One region of the Ruminiclostridium papyrosolvens DSM 2782 genome, then DNA from elsewhere that is predicted to be linked to it. Evidence: predicted binding sites of a transcription regulator. Region 1 holds the regulator's gene; each other region holds the start of a gene.
What was found. Region 1 encodes NrdR, which represses ribonucleotide reductase genes. Its sites were predicted from a motif close to CACNANATNTNGTG; they were not measured.
Positions count from the first base shown of each region.

Region 1 (2,336 bases):
TTTTATGTTATTTGCAGCTGCACAGCAAACCATTGATATAATCCCATCTATAGGTTTTATACTTCCGTCCAGAGAAAGTTCTCCTAAGAACATGTACGACGAAAGGTCAGTATTTTTTATTATATCCGAAGCTACAAGTATTCCTACTGCAATGGAAACGTCATACATTGATCCTCCCTTCCGCAGACTTGCAGGAGCAAGATTTATTGTTATTCTCCTTACGGGAAAATCCATACCGCTGTTCTTAATAGCAGCTCTGACCCGCTCACGTGATTCTCTCACTGCCATATCGCCAAGTCCTACTACGTCAAAATTGGGTATACCATTGCTTATATCCGTTTCAACGTCAACAATACAGCCGTCAATACCCAAAAGGGCACAGCTCTTTACCTTTGAGACCATATAAAAGATCCTCTCATTTAATTTTTTTAGAAATTTCAGATGTAAAACGCTTTAGAATATAACTTAAGAATTTTAATTAGAAGCCTTACCAATTTTTGAAAAAATACTAAGAAATTACAAGAAATGATATCATTTAAATGAAATTTTACCATATAATTTAAATAAAGTCAAAAAGCCCATTCAATAAAAGTGAATGGGCTGTATTTTTTATATAGACTATTCTATTTTTTCATCTCTAAGAAGCTTTCTGAGCTCGTCCATGAAAGTATTTATATCCTTGAATTGCCTGTAAACAGATGCAAATCTTACGTAAGCAACTTCGTCCATAGCTTTGAGCTTTGACATAACCATTTCCCCAATGTCTTCTGTAGTTACTTCCCTTTGAAGTGAATTATGCAGTTGTGATTCGATATTTTCTACCATTTTTTCCAAATCATTTATAGAAACAGGCCTTTTCTCACATGCTCTCAAGAGTCCGTTCATTAGTTTATCCCTATCAAAGGGCTGTCTTGACTTATCTTTTTTTATTACCATAAGTGGTAAACTTTCAACCTTCTCATATGTGGTAAATCTTCTGTTGCATTTTGTACATTCACGTCTTCTTCTTATAGCAGAGCCTTCGTCTGTAGGTCTGGAATCAATGACCTTATCTTCTATAAAACCGCAAAAGGGACACTTCATTTGTTTTTATCCTCCTGTTGTAAAAGCAAGTGTTTTTTATGCTGATTCCATTTTACCTTATTTGATAATATTTGTATACCTACAGCTACTATCATTCTAAAAACTTTCTGACAATATTCTCATTCATTTCAACCAGTATTATTTCGTCACCAACCTTTATTATGCTTTCCCATGGAATTATGTATTCATTGTCCTTTCCGAACAGACCAAACCATTTACCCGGTATCGGTACTACTATACCCTCTATTCTTCCTTCATTCAGGTTTATTTCAACATCTGAGACCATTCCCAGTCGTGTACCATCCGAAACATTTATAACTTCCTTCTCCTTCAGGCTGCTTGCTCTTCTCATATATTGACCTCCGCAATCTATAAAAAAATTAGGACATATATTAATCATTATATGTCCTAATTTTTTTGATATGAAATATTTAGTTGTTCATTTGTTAAATGTACTTCTTCATATGCATTAATGCTGTCTTTTCAAGCCTTGATACCTGTGCTTGAGAGATTCCTATTTCATCTGCAACTTCCATTTGAGTTCTTCCTTCAAAGAATCTGAGATTGAGAATCAGTTTTTCCCTATCATTGAGTTTACGCATGGCTTCCTTCAGAGAAATCGTTTCAAGCCAATTTTCGTCAATATTCTTGTCATCACTGACCTGGTCCATTACGTAAATGGCATCTCCTCCGTCATGGTAGACGGACTCAAACAACGATATAGGGTCTTGAATCGCATCCAATGCAAAAACAATATCCTCCTTTGGAAGTTGAAGCTCCTGAGCCAGTTCTGCGATTGTAGGCTCCTTTGAATTTTGTGTTGTAAGCCTCTCCTTTGCCTGTAATGCCTTATATGCAATATCTCGCAATGAACGGCTGACTCTTATGGAGTTATTGTCCCTGAGATACCTTCTGATTTCTCCTATTATCATGGGGACTGCATAAGTTGAGAACTTGACATTCTGACTTACATCAAAATTATCTATAGCTTTTATTAAACCTATGCAGCCTACCTGAAACAAATCATCTACATATTCTCCTCTATTATTAAATCTCTGAATAACACTTAATACAAGCCTGAGATTTCCATTTATAAACTCATCTCTAGCAGAATTATCGCCTTTATGCATTCTTTCAAATAGTACTTTTTTCTGTTCGTTAGTAAGAACAGGAAGTTTAGATGTATTAACGCCACATATTTCAACTTTATTGATAAGCATATAAAAAACCTCCAGAGCAATAATAACTATGCA
Region 1 covers NZ_CP119677.1:3,094,812-3,097,147, forward strand. Annotated here, with positions in the region: gene P0092_RS13850 (YifB family Mg chelatase-like AAA ATPase) at 1-402, opposite strand, end outside; gene nrdR (transcriptional regulator NrdR) at 619-1,083, opposite strand; gene P0092_RS13860 (YlmC/YmxH family sporulation protein) at 1,175-1,435, opposite strand; gene sigG (RNA polymerase sporulation sigma factor SigG) at 1,530-2,303, opposite strand.

Region 2 (2,336 bases), 900 kb from region 1:
CTGCTTTAACATATGCTTCCATCCTATTTAATGCCGGCCTTATACCGAATTCTTTATATATTTCTTCACGGGCTTCTGCAATCTCTTTTGAAAAATCATTTTCGAGGAGTAATTCCAACGATTTCTTTAAATTCTGCTTATATCCCTTTTCAAATGTCTTTGCAACACCCATTGACATTCCGTAATCAAAATTCGGAATACTTTGACCACCATGCTGATCATTCTGATTTGACTGGATTGCAATACAAGCCAAGGCTGAATAGCTGCTGATATCGTTTGGTTCTCTCAGGTATCCGTGTCCTGTACTGAAACCACCTCTAAACAGCTTCTGTATATCTATCTGACAGCAGGTAGTAGTCAAGGTCAAAAAATCCAGGTCATGTATATGTATATCCGCATTATTATGTGCTTGCGCATGCTCCGGTTTAAGTACATACATTTCATAGAATTGTTTTGCACCCTCCGAGCCATATTTAAGCATAGTTCCCATAGCAGTATCACTGTCTATGTTTGCGTTTTCACGTTTTAAATCATTATCTTTTGCATCTTTGAAAGTAAGCTCTTCATAAACCTTCATTAAGCGTGTGTTCATCTCACGTACCTTTGTTCTGTCAGCCCTGTACAAAATGAACTCCTTGGCCGTTTTTGCATGGCCTGTCTCAATTAACACTTTTTCAACTGCATCCTGTAATTCTTCAACACTGGGTATCCTTCTGTCAAGACTTGATTCAATGAAATCAGCAACTCTTTCTGCCAACTCCATTGCCGTCCTGTAATCTTTACCTCCGGTAGCACTAGCTGCCTTAAAAATAGCATTGGCAATTTTTTCAATGTTAAATGGTACTTCTCTTCCGTCACGCTTTCTGATTTTGGTTATCATGTGGCTAGCCACCCTTCTCAATTTTTTTCTTTTGCAGTATAGTAATTATTTTTCCTTTTGCCAAAAAGCAAAATATGCGCACAAATAAAAATGTGCAGAGGAAATTGCACAATAAATACGACCACAAGCAACATCGCAGTAGCTTGGGACATCTTGTTTATGCTGTTGTACCTTATTTATTTTATGTTTTGAATATGTATTGTATTCATCTCCCACAACAATATGTTGTGCAATTATACTATCACTCTCAAGATATTGTGTCAACAAGTTATTATTTTGATGTATCTAAATGTAAGCCTGTATGCTTTAATTAAGATTTATTTTCTGCCTATATCGTTTTTTGTTTTGATTTTTTACTATATAATATTGCAGGCAAAAAATAGCAAATAAAATAGCATAATAACCTATATGCAATAAAAATCTAGCATACAAAAACCTACTTAAAATAGGTTTTTACGAGTTATTATGCTTTTATTTGCTCTATTATTTCCCAACTTCTATATGTCCAAGCTGTTTAAAAGTTTCTTCAGTTCTACCACTTCTTCTCTTGTGAGTGTAACACCCTTCCCCATCTTTTCGTGCTCCGGAGACCAATCCCTGATATCATACTTTGGGTCTCTATCATTCCAGCTGACCAAATTAAATTCCTTGTACCAGCCTTTGCCGGACTCTGATAAGGTACCAATATTTTCGGTTATTTCAAACTTTATTTCAGCCATAAATAACAATCCTCCCAAATTTTATACTAAGTCATCAAGTTTTTCGTCCTTAAAAGACCCTAACATAGCCGCACCTACTACAATACCCGCATTACCCATCTCAGCCATTTTAAATTCCGGAAGATTAAGTTCTTTGGAATATATTCTATCTTTTAAAAGCTCGACTAACGGGTTTACAATAGTATTTCCCAATTTACTTATAGGCCCTGCAATTATTACAACTTCAGGCATTAATATATTTACAATGTTTGTTAAGCCTTCAGCAAAATACTCAATGAACTCAGAGCAAAGCTTTTTGGCCATTTCATCACCGGCCTTCGCAGCTTCAAATACTGTTAATTCAGTTATCTGTGCAACATTATTCATAACCATTTTTCCTAAAATGGAATCCGGATTATCTGCTGCCAGTTGTTTGGTTTGATTAATAAGAGAAGACCCCGATACATACTGCTCCCAACAACCTTTTCTACCACAGCTGCATTGCCTTCCATTATACTCTATAACCATATGGCCGAACTCTGTCCCACCGAAGTTAAATCCGTTATATATACTTCCGTCAATAATAATTCCTCCGCCTATGCCCACTCCTACTTTTATAATAAGTGAACTTTCAGTACCGTATGCGGCACCAAGCAGATATTCGGCTATAGCTACACAGTTTGCATCATTTTCAACAAAGACAGGGAGATTTATGTGCTTCTGAATCTCATTTCTGATGTGAGCATTCGTGAAATTCA
Region 2 covers NZ_CP119677.1:2,197,843-2,200,178, reverse strand. Annotated here, with positions in the region: gene P0092_RS10275 (anaerobic ribonucleoside triphosphate reductase) at 1-880, opposite strand, end outside; gene P0092_RS10270 (YdbC family protein) at 1,378-1,599, opposite strand; gene P0092_RS10265 (ROK family protein) at 1,621-2,336, opposite strand, start outside.
Region 2: the regulator NrdR is predicted to act here: its motif matches at 1,097-1,110, upstream of P0092_RS10275 (anaerobic ribonucleoside triphosphate reductase).

Region 3 (2,336 bases), 2.0 Mb from region 1:
TACAGGGTTAACCTCCACAAGCTCACTGTTATCCATAACATTCCTAATATATGAAATTGCAAAAATCGGCTCAATTCCGCTTGAAACACCTGCTATCAAACTCAAGGTACCGGTCGGCGCAATGGTCGTGGTAGTAGCATTTCTCACCTTTATACCTTTTTGATCGTATATGCTGTCCTCATAAAATGGAAAAACGCCCTTTAATTCGGCCAAATTCTGTGAAGCTTTCATAGCAATATCACTGATAAAGGACATAACCTTGTCAGCTAAATCAATTGCAGCTTGAGAATTATAGGCTAAGCCCAAAGCACAGAGTGTGTCTGCCCACCCCATAACTCCAAGACCAATTTTTCTCGTGCCTCTTGTCATTTTATCTATTTCAGGCAATGGGTATTTGTTGACCTCTATTACATTATCAAGAAAACGAACTGCTTTTCTTACCGTATTTTCAAGTTTCTCAAAATCAAGGCCCTTATGTGAATCATCCATCATATTGTACAGGTTAATTGAGCCAAGATTACATGCCTCATAAGGTAACAGCGGCTGCTCACCGCAGGGATTTGTACTTTCTATCTCACCAAGCTTGGGAGTTACATTATCCCGGTTAAGCCTATCTAAAAAAATTATACCCGGCTCCCCGTTTTTCCAAGCCATTTCAACAATTATATCAAATACTTCTTTGGCGTTGAGTTTAGCAACCGGCTCCTTTGTCTTGGGGTCCAAAAGTTCATATTCCAGATTGTGTTCAACAGCTTTCATGAAATCCTCAGTAATTCCGACACTTAAATTAAAATTAGTGATTTCTGAGTTGTCACTTTTACAGGAAATAAATTCCATAATATCAGGGTGATCAATTCTTAAAATGCCCATGTTGGCACCACGTCTGGTTCCTCCCTGTTTTACCGCCTCTGTTGCGGCATTAAAAACCTTCATAAAACTTATTGGGCCGCTTGCAACTCCACCGGTTGAATTTACGGCTGAACCCTTTGCGCGAAGTCTGGAAAAGCTGAAACCTGTTCCTCCGCCGCTTTTATGTATTAATGCAGCATTTTTTATGGATTCAAAAATGCCTTCCATAGTATCTTCTACAGGAAGAACAAAGCAAGCACTTAACTGCCCCAATGGTCTTCCGGCGTTCATCAAAGTAGGTGAATTAGGTAAAAATTCAAGATTAGCCATCATATCATAAAATTCCTGTTCAATTGCCGCCAATCCTTTTTCATCGGTATATGCGGCATCCGCAGAGGCTATTGCCTTCGCAACACGACGAAACATCCCGTCGCAATCCTCAAGCAAATTCCCATTTTCGTCCTTCTCCAGATATCTCTTCTCCAATACTTTGACGGCATTATCCGATAACTTCATCAATAAATCCCCTCTCATTAGTCTATATTTTGTATTTGTATTATTCAAAAGACACTACATATTGTATCACTTTAATTATATATGTTCAATATAGCTAAATATTGCCGAATTTATTCAAAAAAAACGCCCAGCCCCATTTATCAAATGAAGCAAGGCATTTTTGTGCGGAAATAATTATTTTTGTTTTTGAAAATATGATTCCTGATATTTATTACTTGGATCCCAAAGAATCCATTCTTCATATCCGGCGTCATAAATAGCCTTGATTTGCTGTTTAACCTGTTCAGCACCATAAGTCTGGAAATATCCTGCCGGCAAATATCTGGCAGTAAATGCCTGTATATATGGTCTTAATTTTGCGTTGTAGCCGGTAGTTTCAGATATTTTCTTCTTTGCAGTTAACAAAGAATTGTAAACTACTCCATAAGGGTCCATATCCGGCTTTGTAAAAGTAACGCCATTAATGTTCTGTCCAACACCATTACCCATTACTCCCTTAGGCGAGTTATTTGCATAGTGTGACGGATAAATCATAGGACTTATGCAGTATATATCTTTTCCTACTTCTTGGAATCTCTGGCCAATACTCTCTCCATCTATTTTACTTTCAATAATTATTGCGAATACGTCAGCAGAAACAGGTACTCCCAGCTTCTGATGAAGCTCTTTATCTGATTTTGCAAGGAATCCGTTAATAGCCTGAGACTTTTCAGGAACATTTGTACCAAAATTAAAGGATTTTTTACCGCCTGTAGGGAATCTCACATAGTCAAACTGGATTTCATCAAAGCCATAGGAAATAGCTTCTTTTGCGATTGCTATGTTATAGTCCCAAACCTCTTCCATGTAAGGGTTTGCCCAAGGTGTTGAACCGTTTTCCAGCCAGAGCTTTCCGCTTGGTGCTTTTACCCCAAGGTCCGCTCTGCTTTTAGCCAGAACAGGGTCTTTGAAGACAACAATTCTGCCTATTA
Region 3 covers NZ_CP119677.1:1,089,360-1,091,695, reverse strand. Annotated here, with positions in the region: gene P0092_RS04895 (vitamin B12-dependent ribonucleotide reductase) at 1-1,365, opposite strand, end outside; gene P0092_RS04890 (putative glycoside hydrolase) at 1,540-2,336, opposite strand, start outside.
Region 3: the regulator NrdR is predicted to act here: its motif matches at 1,418-1,431, upstream of P0092_RS04895 (vitamin B12-dependent ribonucleotide reductase).